Regions from separate parts of the Clostridium paraputrificum AGR2156 genome, predicted to be linked through region 2. Evidence: a T-box and tRNA genes for the amino acid it is inferred to sense, from the RefSeq annotation. Region 2 holds a T-box; the other regions hold tRNA genes.
The links. The T-box of region 2 lies ahead of metG (methionine--tRNA ligase). A T-box ahead of a tRNA ligase gene usually reads a tRNA of that ligase, here a tRNA-Met.
Positions count from the first base shown of each region.

Region 1 (4,846 bases), on a different contig from region 2:
TTATTCCAAGAACTGGTGCAACAACTTTCGAAATAAGTATTGCTCCATTAACTAATTCAATTGGTCCTGTTATGTTCTCTATTATATTTTTTGCTTTAACATTTATTTTAACAGTTAAGCCAAATAAGGTTGTTGATATTATAGGTAAGTTTTTAACTCCTATACTTCTACTTACATTAGCTGCATTAATAGCAAAAGGTGTATTATCTCCTTTGGGGGACTTAAGTAGTGCTAGTGATTTACAAAGTTTATTCTCAACAGGACTTTCTCAAGGGTATCAAACCATGGATGCACTTGGATCAGGAGGGATAGCTACACTTATTATAGCTACATTTTTAGCCAAGGGATACAATGATAAAAAAGAAGTTACAAGCCTTACTATAAAATCTTCCTTAGTAGCAGCTGTAGGTCTTATATTGATATATTCTGGATTAGCGTACTTAGGAGCTACTGTTTCTAATATTTATGATGCTAGTATATCTCAAACTGCATTACTAATTGCTATAACAAAAGGTTTACTAGGCTCATCTGGAGGAATTTTATTAAGCGTAGTAGTTGCCTTTGCTTGCCTTACTACATCTATAGGTTTAACTTCTGTTACAGCTAGATATTTTGAAGAACTTAGTAATAAAAAAATTAAATATCAGCATTTAGTTATGTTGATTTGTGTCTTTAGTGCTGTTATTTCTAATTTTGGTGTTGATAAAATAATTTCTATAGCAGCTCCAATATTAACTATACTTTATCCAGTAGCTCTTGTTTTAGTTTTAATGGTATCTTTTAAAAATATATTTACTAAGAATTCTATATATAAAGGTGCAGCTTATGCCACTTTGCTTGTAAGTATTCTTACTGTTATAGATAGTTTAGGTATTAGTATAAACTTTATTCATGCACTTCCTTTTGACAGATTAGGATTTAATTGGATAGTCCCAGCAATAATAGGCGGAATACTAGGTACTTTTATTTTTAAAGATGACTCTATTGATTTAATTTCAGATGTTTTATAAAAATATAAGTGAAGCTTTACTATATAAAATAACCCAACAGTTATAATTAGCTGTTGGGTTATTTTATATTACTATTTTTTATCTATGGTGAAAGTATCTAAAATAGAACCTTTAGTACTGATAGCAGAAATTTCTATTAATTTATCGTTAATATCTACAACTAAAAAGTGAAATTTATCTATAGGAGGAACAATTACTCCTTTTTTGTCTTTAAATTTATTGCGAAGTTTTTCACCTGCTCCTCCTGAAATTATTTGTGGAATGTTAGAGTGTGGTATTATTCTTCTGGAATAGTTATGTTCATGTCCAGAGATTACTATATCAATATGATTCTTTTCAACTATACTCCAAAATTTATCTCTGAATTTAGGATATAGATCAAGACAATGACCAAGGTGAGCACCAGTAGGAAAAGCTGGAGAATGGAGAAAAAGGAACTTATTACTTTTTTCTTCAGCAGAAATTTTTTCAAACCACTTTAGTTGATTATTGGTTATTTTGTGTATTTCATTATAATGAAAGGTATTTAAAACTATTAATCTGGTATTGCTTAAATCTAAATAATAAACGGTCTTATTATATTCATCTAAGTATTCTGTAGGGGTAAAGTCATTATAAACTTCCTTAAATATAAGTTCAAATTTATTATCATGTGGAGTTATATTTACTTCATGGTTACCTATAACAGGCAATATTGGTTTATTTGGATGATATTTATTTAAGATATTTTTAAAGTTTTTTAACTGAGATCTTAATATGTCTTCATTAGTACTACCAGCAATGCTATCACCACATACAACTATAAATTCAGGTTGAGGGCTTAATTTGCAAGTTCTATAAAGAATGTTATTTAGAACTTTATAATTAATTCCATGAGTTTTTCCTTTAGAATCACCAAATACTATAAATCTCATATTTCCTCCTTCCATTTATTAAAAAGTTCAATTTCATGTTTTTCTACATAAGATAGGAAATCATCTTTGTAGCCTAAAGAGTCTAGGCCTTTAAGAAGTATAGATGGGTATATGCTTTCTTTTTTCATAGCTCTGGCTGTATCAATAACTTTAAAGTTATTTGAAGGTGTTATAAATATGTGAAACAAAGCTATATCTAATCTTTTAAAACCAACTGAATTCATAGCTTTATATATAGCTATAATATTCTCACAGATATAAGAGGTTAGTTTATTTTTAGATAAATATTTATCCAGTTCAATACCATCTATATATTCTCTAATAATATAATCTTCCCCAAAGGAATATAGTTTGGGAAAGTGAGAATCTTTTTGGCACATAACTAAAGTTTCTATTTCGTCAAAGCACACTTCTCTCTTCTTGAAAATTTTGATACATTTAGATGAGTTGATTTTGTATACTTTACCCTGGTAGCCTTGCCCTAAGAGAGTAAGATGTTTTAAATTAAGACCTTCATATAGTTTAATATTAATCACCAGCTTTTAAAGTAATAGTATAGTTTATGATAGTATTTGTTCATTTGTTATAAAGGAATTAAAATTTATGGCATGTTCTAAATTCTATTTGATAGACGTGGTAATGCTAAGGGCTATATTAAAATAAAATAAAAAATCCTTACAAAATGTAAGGATTTTTTTGGTTGCGGGAGCAGGACTTGAACCTACGACCTTTGGGTTATGAGCCCAACGAGCTACCAACTGCTCCATCCCGCGATATTAAGTTTTAAGTTTGCATCAGCTAACTTGTGTTTTTAGTATATACGTTAGCTATTATAATGTCAAAATTGAAATGCACCATATTATGTTGTGAGAGAAGAAGAGGTTATTTAGAAGCATATATACCTCTAAATGCTATATAAAACAAAAAACTAGAATCATCATAGAAATTAAGATATATTTTGTCAAAGGAAATTATTGATTATATATTGCAGATGTATGAAATATATAAGTATTAGTGAAATGCTAACTATTTTTACTTTTATATTCTTTAAAAAGAATAACTATAAGTAATATTAGCAGAAGTAAAGTCACAAGGGGAAGAAATAACAAAAGTATTGAAAATCGTCCTATTAATGAATTATTTCTAAATATTGGAGCAAGACTTGCGTCACAATATTTAACATTAAATAGTGGAATCTTACCTTCAGCAGAATCATTATATGTTCCAACAACTTTTCCATATATATAAAAGTCTCCTAATAAGACAGGATCATCTACAGCATAATTAGGAAGATTACCAGTAAGTTGTATATATTTTGGATTAGCATCTGGATAAGTATTTTTAATAGTATTCCAAAGCTTATTTTTATCTTCTTTTAAGTAATAAAGGGGACCTGTTGTTACTTGTAAATGAACTTTTATTTTAATGTCATCTTTAGATAACTCTTTTTTAGGAGTAATTCTAGTAGGAATAAAGCAATATAGTGTTAGCGGAAAAAATAATAACAATGCTATAGTAATACACAATTTTATTTGTTTCATAAAATCAATCCTCCTAGAATTATAATAAAATATTATATTACTAGTTAAAATAAGTGGCAAATCATATTAGGTGAGTAAATAAAGATAATAGAATTATATATTTTGATTCATACTTTAATTTAATGGGAAAAGTATTTAATATATATACAATAAATGTAAAATAAGGTATAATTAAACTGTGGGAAACCATAGATATGATATTTATTTTTGTAAAGAGAGGAGGGAGATTAAAAATAATAAATTAATTCGAAATCATATCTATTAATTATAGAAAGTGTTAAAAAGTTCATAGTAGGGTAAGGAGTAATATTAGAAAATAAAACTAGGAAGATTTAGGAGAGGAAAATATGAAAAGTAGGAATTTTAAAAATACGAAAAGATTTACCTCATTACTCTTAGCAAGTACTCTAGTATTATCTGTAGTAGATTTCGGTTCAATGAAATTTGTAAAAGCGGTAGATACGCAATTTGCAGGAGAAGAATGGTATGACCAAATTAGCACTATAGAAGTAAATCGTGAGTCAGCAAGGTCTACATTTACTCCATATGAAACTATTGAAAAGGCATTGAAGCATGAAAAGTCAGCATTAGATAATCTTGATGAAACAGGTTCAAAGTGGTATCAAAGCTTGAATGGAACATGGGACTTTAAATGGGCTGAAAAACCTGCAGATCGTGAAAACGATTTAAGAGGTGGTGAAGCTAAAAATTATAAAGAGGCCTGGAATACAGAAGGCTGGGATAAGATTGAAGTTCCAAGTAATATACAAACTCAGAGAGATGAAAATGGTGATTTTAAATATGACACACCAATTTATACAAATCAGACATATCCTTGGGCAAATTATGAATCAGTAAACTATAATACAAATGGAAAGAATAAGCCTGTTGCACCAACTGTTAAAAATAGCGTTGGCCAATATAAGAGAACTTTCGTTTTACCAGAGGACTGGGATGGTAGACAAACCTTTGTTTCTTTCCAAGGTGTAGAATCAGCATTCTATTTATATATAAATGGAGAAAGAGTAGGATATGCTGAAGATAGTTATACTGCTGATGAATTTAATATTACTGAATATCTTAAACCAGGAGAAAACACAATTGCAGTTGAGGTATATAGATGGTCAACAGGAAGCTATTTAGAGAACCAAGACTTCATTCGTTTAAGTGGTATTTTTAGAGATGTATTTTTATATTCAAAATCAGATGTAGAGATTCGTGATATCTTTGTAAAAACTGATTTAGATGAAGAATATAAAGATGCTGTACTTACATTAGAAACAGACGTAAGAAGTTTAAGTCCAGAAAAGTCTGGTAAGTATACAGTAAAAGCTGATTTATATGAAATAGATAGTGATAAGAAACTTTGGAATGAACCACT
Region 1 covers NZ_KE384122.1:177,291-182,136, forward strand. Annotated here, with positions in the region: gene brnQ (branched-chain amino acid transport system II carrier protein) at 1-1,010, shown strand, start outside; gene G594_RS0115620 (metallophosphoesterase family protein) at 1,082-1,924, opposite strand; gene G594_RS19210 (RIO2 family protein) at 1,921-2,304, opposite strand; tRNA gene G594_RS0115630 (tRNA-Met) at 2,622-2,697, opposite strand; gene G594_RS19215 (hypothetical protein) at 2,947-3,465, opposite strand; gene G594_RS19220 (glycoside hydrolase family 2 TIM barrel-domain containing protein) at 3,813-4,846, shown strand, end outside.
Region 1: it has a tRNA-Met gene. The T-box ahead of metG (methionine--tRNA ligase) is inferred to sense a tRNA for this amino acid. The anticodon was not compared.

Region 2 (4,846 bases):
CCTTAATTGGTTCACAAGCAAGAACTTTTACTACTCTTAAATCTAACTTTTCAAAATCCTCTATAGTTATCTCTTCTTTAATAGGTTGGATTTCTCTTTTAACTTCTTTCTTTTGAGCTGCTTGAATAGCTTCTAATTCAGCAAGTTTTGCATCTATGTCTATTCTTGGGAATAAGTTTTCACCTTTATGAACCTTAGTTCCTGCAACAGTTCCATCAAAGCTTGATAGTGTTGACCATTCAACCACTGTAGTATTTAATTGTTCATTAATCTTCTTAGCTGTATCAGGTAAAAATGCTGATAATAATACAGATGAGAATCTTAAACTTTCAGCTAGATTGTATAATACAGTTCCTAGTCTTTCTTTCTTGTCTTCATCCTTTGCTAATATCCAAGGAGTTGTTTCATCAATATATTTATTAGCTCTTCCTATTAAATTAAATATAGATTCTAAAGCTTCTGGAATTCTTAATTCATCAATAGCCTTTTCTACTAAATTAGGAGTCTCTAGGGCTAACTTTATTAATTCATTATCAATATCTTCCTTAGCTGTTGGAGCAGGTATTACGCCATCAAAGTACTTTTCTACCATTGCAACAGTTCTAGATAAAAGATTTCCTAAATCATTACATAAATCTGAATTTATCTTCTTTATGAATATTTCATTATTAAATAATCCATCTGATCCAAATGGAATTTCTCTTAAAAGGTAGTATCTTACTGGATCCACTCCAAAGTTTTCAACTAAAACTACTGGATCTACAACGTTTCCTTTAGACTTAGACATCTTTCCTCCATCAACAAGTAACCATCCGTGTCCAAATACTTGTTTTGGTAATGGTAAATCTAATGCCATTAACATAATTGGCCAATAAATAGTATGGAATCTTAATATATCCTTACCTATTAAATGTACATCTGCAGGCCAATACTTTTTATATAATTCATTGTTATCACTTCCATATCCTAATGCAGTAATATAGTTAGATAATGCATCTATCCAAACATAAACAACGTGATCTTCATCAAATGTTACTGGAACCCCCCAGTCAAAGCTTGTTCTTGATACACAAAGATCTTGTAATCCTGGCTTTAAGAAGTTGTTTAACATTTCATTTTTTCTTGATTCTGGTTGAATAAAATCTGGATGTTCTTCTATATACTTTATTAATCTTTCTGCATACTTACTCATTTGGAAGAAATAAGCCTCTTCTTTTGACTTTTCTACTGGTCTTCCACAATCAGGACAATTTCCATTTACTAATTGAGTTTCAGTCCAGAAAGATTCACATGGTGTACAATATAATCCTTCATAAGAACTCTTATAAATATCACCTTTGTCATATAGCTTTTTAAAGATATCTTGGACAGCCTTAACGTGATAATCATCAGTTGTTCTAATGAACTTATCATAGCTAATATTCATCATTTTCCAAAGGTCCTTAATACCTGCAACTATTTCATTAACATGTTCAATAGGTGTTATTCCTTTTTCTTCAGCTATTCTTTGAATTTTTTGACCATGCTCATCAGTTCCTGTTAAGAACATTACATCATAACCTGTTAATCTTTTAAATCTAGCAATTGCATCTGCAGCAACTGTAGTATAGGTATTTCCTATATGCAAGTTAGTTGATGGATAATAAATTGGTGTAGTTATATAATATGGTTTTTTACACATTTTTTAAATTCCTCCTTTTGTTTTCTGATAATAAAAAAGTCCCTATATAGGTATTTTGCCTATATAGAGACGTAATAAACTTATTTACGTGTTACCACTCTATTTCTTTTTTATCTCACGATAAAAAACTCACTAAGTGACTATCATCACTCTGCAATATAACGGTTGCTACCGTAACCATCTAACTTATTTAAGCTCAAAGGTTCTACTCCAAGACCATCTTCATAAAGCTTCTTTGACATTAACTTTCACCATACGTTAACTCTCTTTAGACTTTCTACTTTACTACTCTTCTCTTCATAGTATTTACTTATATTTTATGATAAATCAAAAAAAAATATCTGTCAAATATTTTAAAGTTACCAACATCAATAAATTCGTTTCTAAATTATCAAAGAAATAAATTAACACTGTGGTATAATATTCTAAAACAGTAAAGGGGAGATATAAATTGAATAGATTTGAATTTCCTAAGGTTGGCTATAGAAACCTTAAAACTGCTTTAGCAGTATTTATATGTATGGTTTTATTTGAACTAGCAGGAGATAAGAATCCTTTTTATGCTTGTATCGCAGCAGTTATATGTATGAAAGATACTGTTGAAAGCACTTTTAGTATGGGTAAAAATAGACTTATAGGTACTCTTCTTGGAGGTCTTATAGGAGTACTTTTTATATTTATAGTAGATAACATATTATTTCTACAATCTATAAATTCTCTTGTCACTGCTGTAGGTGTAATTGGAGCAATTTATGTATGTAATATAATAAAAAAGCCTGGTGCTGTTACCATTTGCTGTATTGTTTTTATAGGAATTATGATTAATTACGATGGACCAGCCTCATATTCTTATGCCATAGGTAGAAGTATTGATACTTCTATTGGAATAATAATAGCAATATTTATAAATAAATATATAAATCCTCCTGTAGAGAAAAATAAAGATTAACAAATAGTTTTCAGAATATTCTTGATTGTAAATATCTTCTTATATATAATAAAAATAACAGTCGAAAAAAGAGGATTTATTTTTAGGGGGTATTGGGATGAGTGATTTATCATTATTTAAAGCATTCTTGGTAGAAGCAAAAAAAAATTCTTATAATGGTCGAAATAAAAAGGTTCAATCTTCTAAACCAAACTCAGATGATTTTACTTTTAAAAAATACGATTATTACTACCTAGATAGCCACATAGGCAAACAGAGGTTTATTGGTCAAGAAGTTATTTGGAAAGATGAAAAGTCTTATTGGGGAATGAATTATGCTGGAAAATTATTAACTAATGATATTCCAAGTGGTTTTTCAGACTTTTTATCAGAAGCTTTATCTAGAGTTTCTGAAGATGCTCCTTATAGAGGACCAAAGAGTTTTAGAAAATCTGACTTTGAATATCAATGTCTTTGGAAGGGAGAAGTTGATTCTTTTAAAGGCGAAGAATTTATATCTTATAAAGGTTCTCCGATATTTAAATTAGATTTTCATGGTGGAACAATAAAATAGTCAATAAAATTAGAGCGATACTAAGGTAAGCATTATCTTAATATCGCTCTTTTATTTATTGTTATATTTATTTATTATTATGTTTATATATTTATTTATTTTTATATTTTACTTATGCTTCAACCTCATCAATAGGTTTTCCTATAAAATACACTAATAGACCAAGCCCTATAATAGATAATGGTAATACAATATATATCGGTAACCCTAATCCAACTGGAATATAACCAAATAATATTGTAAGTACTGCTACAAATAGTGCATACCACATTTGAGTCTTAACGTGAGCAATATGATCGCAACCAGCTCCCATAGATGACATTATTGTTGTATCTGATATAGGTGAACAATGATCCCCAAATATTGCTCCTGTTAATACAGCACTTGTACTCATGATAATATAAGTCATATCTGGTGAAATTGCATGTGCTAGAGGAATAGCAAGTGGCATTAATATTCCCATTGTTCCATAAGCAGTTCCTGTTGCAAATGAAATTACAGCTCCAAATATAAATATTACACTTGGTAACAAGAATTGTGGTAATGAATCTGATAATAATGTTACTAGATATTGTGCTGTACCTAATTCTTTAATTACTGAACTTAAAGACCAAGCAAGTATTAATATAACTCCTGTTATAATTAATCCCTTCATTCCATCTATCCAGATTTCTATACCTTCTGATATAGTAAATATTTTCTTACAAACACCTAAAATTAGTGCTACGATACTTGCAAATAATGCTGCTTGGAATAATGCTATAGAAGCATCTGCATTACTGAATGTTTGTTGTATTGCTGTAAATGAAAATGGAGATTCTGTTAATACAGCCTTTAATGCTATATCTTCTCCTGCCATAATTGCAGTATACCCACTATAATAAAAACTTGCTAGAGCTGCTACTATTAATGTTCCTATTGGAATTATAGCATTCCATATGCTTAATTTAATTCCACTCTTAGCTTCAAATTCTTCAGCAGTATCTTCATCTATTGCAATATCCTTTAATTCTTGCTCTCCTCTTCTTGCTTTTATTTCAGCCTTTCTCATTGGTCCAAAATCTCTTAAAAGTACAGCTGAGAAAACTACAAATGCAAGTATTAAAATGTTATAAAACCTATATGGAATAGTTTGTAAGAATACTCCAAATGAATCTACATTTTGCCCTATTCCAGCAAATGCATCTCCTATTAGCCCAACTTCAAGGCCTATCCATGTTGATATTATTGCAAGACCCGCAATAGGTGCAGCTGTTGCATCTATTATAAAAGATAACTTTTCTCTTGATACTTTCATCTTATCTGCTACTGGCTTCATTATTGGTCCAACAATTAATGCATTTGCATAATCATCAAAGAAAACAAATAACCCTAATAACCAAGTAACAATTTGTGTACTTCTTGGTGTCTTTGCTCTTTTAGCAAGCGCTTCAGCTACAGCTCTAGCTCCACCCATTTTAGAAATTAAATTAATAACTCCTCCAATAACTAATACTTGTAATACAATACCTGCGTTCCATGGATCTGCAAGTGAATTTAATGCTCTTTGTACAAAATCTAGGAATGCTTGTACAAAGGCTCCAAATAAATTATATCCTGCAAGCTGCACCATGAAACATCCCGAAAGTGTTCCTATAAACAATGATATTACAACATTTTTAGT
Region 2 covers NZ_AUJC01000009.1:88,659-93,504, forward strand. Annotated here, with positions in the region: gene metG (methionine--tRNA ligase) at 1-1,681, opposite strand, end outside; T-box leader at 1,744-1,991, opposite strand; gene G594_RS0110625 (FUSC family protein) at 2,133-2,630, shown strand; gene G594_RS0110630 (DUF5680 domain-containing protein) at 2,728-3,183, shown strand; gene G594_RS0110635 (Na+/H+ antiporter NhaC family protein) at 3,296-4,846, opposite strand, start outside.

Region 3 (4,846 bases), on a different contig from region 2:
AAAATAGAAGCTGTATCCAACACAATTAGTTGAATGTTCCAATTCTAATGAAGAAATAATAATTTCATCACTTAGCACTATTTTTTCTGTTTTCACCTCAATAACCTCTAATTCATAGGGTAAATATGGGTTAATAATATTTAATCCATCCACTACTTTTTTTAGCCCTACAGGACCTATTATTTTTACCTTCTCTCTTCTATCACTATTTCCCATAGTAGATAATAGCCCTGGAAGTCCTATTACATGATCACCATGTACATGTGTTATACATATACAATCAATATTCTTAAATCCTAACCCACCTTCTCTAATAGCTACTTGTGTTCCTTCTCCACAATCAATTAATATCTTTCTTCCATTATAAGCAACCATTAAAGCTGCTAAATGTCTATTAGGTAAAGGTATATTTCCTAGTGTTCCCAAAAAACATAAATCAACCATCTTATCACTCCTAGATGTAAAAAGGGCAGCATTTACTTGCTACCCCCTAGATTATTTTATATGTTCATGATCTAAAATATGCTTTTCACAATAAGCATGCTTTCCATTACACCTGCTACAATATCTAAATTCCATATCTGGATCATCTACATCAGTAATGCCACAAACAGTGCACTTATGAGTATATGACTTTTTAACAGAATTAATTTTTCTCTTGTAGTCCTTCATTCTTATAACAGAGCTATTTCTCATTTTCTTTTCCCTATAATTACTTGCTCCAAAGAATAAAAGGTAATTAATTACAGGAACTAGATTAATTAAAATTCCTTGTATACTAAAATTAATAATGCTTTGTAAAACTCCTAATATTATTATTGCCCAGTTAAAATATCCTAAATACTTTGCTTTAATAGGCAAAATGAAAAATAGTAAAAATTCTGCATTAGGATATAGCTTAGCATAAGCTAAAAATAAAGATAAATTTATTATATCAGCAGTAACAGAATTCATTGTTATAAAAGATATAACAATTGCTGATATCATACCTACCAAATAATAAAGGTTAAATTTAAACCCGCCCCACTCATATTCTAAAGCGTTCCCAGCTATATAATAAAAGTAGAAAGCAAAAACTGCAAATACTATACTTCCTGGATTCATTACAAAAACAAAGGTTACAAGTCTCCATATTTGACCTTGTAATACTAAAGCTGGTTCTAAATAAAGCATACTTCTTATATTTGTCTTTAAAACATAATCTATTATAAATAAGGCTGCACTACCAGCTATAATTATTCCCATTAAATTATGAATATAATGTCTTCCAAATTTTCTATCTAGTTTATTTATCCAATTCAAAAGCAAACGCCCCTTTATCTCATATTTTGTTTAATATAAATTCTACCACATAATATAATAATAGCCAAGAAATTTGGAGAGTATATTTATTTTTCGCGTTCCGTCGCAAGCTCCAAGTCACCGAAAAACAAACATCCTCTCCTCCCCCACTGAAGGTAGGAAAATTATAAAATTGTTTTCTTTGGTTTTAGTTCTTTTTTCTATCTAAAGTTTGCATCAGGACAGCATGTATAGCATCCATCACTATTATGATAATAATTCTTTTTGCAGTCTTCTACCGCTTCAATATTGCTATAATACTCCCCCATATAAGTTATATTTAATTCTTCAGGCATATTCTTGCATCCCTCTTCATGAACTATATGCATACCATTTAAGTCAACTTTCTTAGTAACATAATATGAACTCATCCCTTATTCTACCCCTTTTTCCCTTTCTTATATGAATAATTATCGCACTAGTATACATAATTATAAATATTTAACATTTATTTTTTCTATGCAAATTATACTTTTCTAACAAATTTTTATCTCTTAAAGGTCAATCCATATATTTTTCTTGCTATTGTATGGTTTTAAACCATCTCATACATAAACCTCACACTTTCCTCTTATATACTGAATATATCTAGGCAATCCTGTATTTGACTAACTTTAATAATTGCCTTAATATAAATACATAGTAAATAACGCGGGATGGAGCAGTTGGTAGCTCGTTGGGCTCATAACCCAAAGGTCGTAGGTTCAAGTCCTGCTCCCGCAACCATATAAAAGAACTTCTAGAATAGCTAGAAGTTCTTTTTTCACTGTCTAGGAAAGTATAAAATTTCAATTAGCTATACATCAAAGGTATTATTACATTTTCCTTATCTTTAAATATTTATTTTTCTGTGACTTGGACCCTGCAACAGAACAAGCAAAATAAATATCCACCCCAAATTTTGCATTTATAAATAATATGTCTATACAATCTTCCCTATTATTATCCATAACTGTTATAATAATTACGTATTCTATAAATGGGGAGAGGATTCACTATGAAGAAAAAATATGTAATAGCTTATATGAGAGATGGTGGACTAGAAACAATTACTGAAGAAGACGCTAAGAAACTTACTCATGTTAACTTAGCCTTTGGTAAAATTGATTCTGAAGGAAAAATTTATACTAAATTAAAGAACCTTAATGAATTAGAAAGAATAAGAAAATATAATCCTGAAATTAAATTTCTTATTTCTCTAGGCGGATGGGGAAATGGTGGTTTCTCTGAAGCTGCCATGACAGAAGAAAGTAGAAAATTCTTTAATGAAGAAGCTATAAGATTTATGAAAGAATATAAATTAGATGGTATTGATATAGATTGGGAATATCCTACTTCATCAATCTCTGGAATTACATCTAGCCCTAAAGATAAAGAGAACTTCACTCTTCTATTAAAGGATTTAAGAGAAGCTTTAGACAAAGAAGGAAAGAAAGACAACAGACACTATTTGTTAACTATAGCAGCTGGTGCTGATGAATATTTTATTAGATTTACTAATATGAAAAAAGTTCAAAAGTACTTAGATTATGTTATGCTTATGACCTATGATTTTAGAGGCGGTTTTCAAATATTAACTGGTCATCATACTAATCTTTATACTTCTTCAGGAGATATATTTCCAAGCAGTATTATGAATTCAGTTAAACTATTTGAAGCTGCTGGAGTACCATCAGAAAAATTATTAATAGGTTCTGCCTTCTACTCCAGATCTTGGACAGGAGTTCCTAATGTAAATAATGGATATCTTCAAATGGCTCAATCAACAGGTGGTATATCTCAAGACTTTACTGATTTAGATAGAGATTATATTAATAAAAATGGTTACACAAGATATTGGGATGATGAAGCAAAAGCCCCTTACCTATTTAATGGTGATAATTTTATATCCTATGATGATGAAGAATCTATTTCTCATAAAACCAAATATGTTAAGGATAATAATTTAAGGGGAATTATGTTCTGGCTTTATGATGCTGATAAGACTGGTAAACTTTTAAATGCAATTCATGAAGGACTTAAATAGGATAATCAAAATAAGATAGATAATTAATATAATAAAGTTAAAATAAAGGAGCTGTCTCAATAGATAATAATTTTTCTCTATTGGGACAACTCCTTTTCTTATTAAATTCAAAACTTCCAATAAGCTTTGTTGTTTCTTCAATATATTCATTTTTAGAATTTATAAAGAATGATTTGGAGATTTGAGATAGCAAGAAGAAAAAAATATTCAAGCATCTACATTAACTCTTTTTACCTTCTTATCTTTTTATCCAGCTTCTTATTATATAAAAACATAAACAACGATGCTCCAAATATTATTAAATATCCAATAACACTTAAATAATCTGGTAATGCTCCAAAGATAACAAAACTAATTAATGCTGAGAAAATTATATTTGAATAATCAAAAATAGAAATTTCTTTTGCAGGAGCATATTTATATGCTAATGTTATTCCAAACTGTCCAACACTTGCAAAGACACCAGCTAATAATAAATACATAAGCTGAGTCATTGTCATAGATTTATATACTGCCATCATAAATGGGAATATTGCCACTAATGAAAAGGCAGAGAAATAAAATACTATTGTATAATGTTTTTCTTTTCCTCCTAAGACTCTAAGGCAAGTGTAAGCTGCTGCTGCAAAAATTGCTCCACCTATACCAGCTAAAGCAGGAATCATTTCAAAATTAAAACTTGGTTTTATAATGAATAAAGCTCCTGAGAAAGCTATAACTAAAGCTAATCCCTGTTTAAAATTAATCTTCTCCTTTAAAAACAAAGCAGAAAATATTATTACAAAAAATGGACTTAATTTATTTAGCATATTTGCATCTGATAGAATAAGTCTATCTATAGCATAATAATTTAGAACTATTCCTAATGTACCAAAGGTTGATCTCATTATTAAAGTCTTTTGGTTTTCCTTTTTACCAAATAAACTTTCCTTGTGTTTTAAAATTAAAATTAAAGCAACTATTGCAGATACTAGATTTCTAAAAAAAGTTTTTTGAAAGGATGGTAAATCCCCAGCTAACTTAACAAAGGCTGACATCATAGCAAATCCAAAGGCTGATAGTATTATAAATATTATTCCTTTTGTTCTATTACTCAAATTATTAAAATTCATCTGTTCCTCCTAATGTAGCTTTTTAAATTAAAATTCAATATACATTATACTTATATATTATCCACCGTACCATACTAAAGATAAAAAAAGTACTTAGAAAAATCCAAGTACTTTTTCACATTTCTATTTATTTTTCTTGCTTCTTATAATATCTCTATTCTTATTTAGGTAAAATACTGCAGCTGCAATTATAAAGACAAAGATTAATCCTGATATAATCAATAATGTTTTTTCCCCACCTTCTAGTCCTTTTAATTGTTCATACATAGGTGCCTCTTCTGACTCTTTATACTTAAAGTTTCTTACATTACCATCTATATCAATAACAGCTCCATCTCCATACAACTTATATACCTCTGTTTCTTTT
Region 3 covers NZ_AUJC01000006.1:25,191-30,036, forward strand. Annotated here, with positions in the region: gene G594_RS0106845 (ribonuclease Z) at 1-444, opposite strand, end outside; gene G594_RS0106850 (rhomboid family intramembrane serine protease) at 496-1,302, opposite strand; gene G594_RS0106855 (hypothetical protein) at 1,503-1,712, opposite strand; tRNA gene G594_RS0106860 (tRNA-Met) at 1,992-2,067, shown strand; gene G594_RS0106865 (glycoside hydrolase family 18 protein) at 2,339-3,367, shown strand; gene G594_RS0106870 (DMT family transporter) at 3,598-4,479, opposite strand; gene G594_RS18510 (cellulose biosynthesis cyclic di-GMP-binding regulatory protein BcsB) at 4,603-4,846, opposite strand, start outside.
Region 3: it has a tRNA-Met gene. The T-box ahead of metG (methionine--tRNA ligase) is inferred to sense a tRNA for this amino acid. The anticodon was not compared.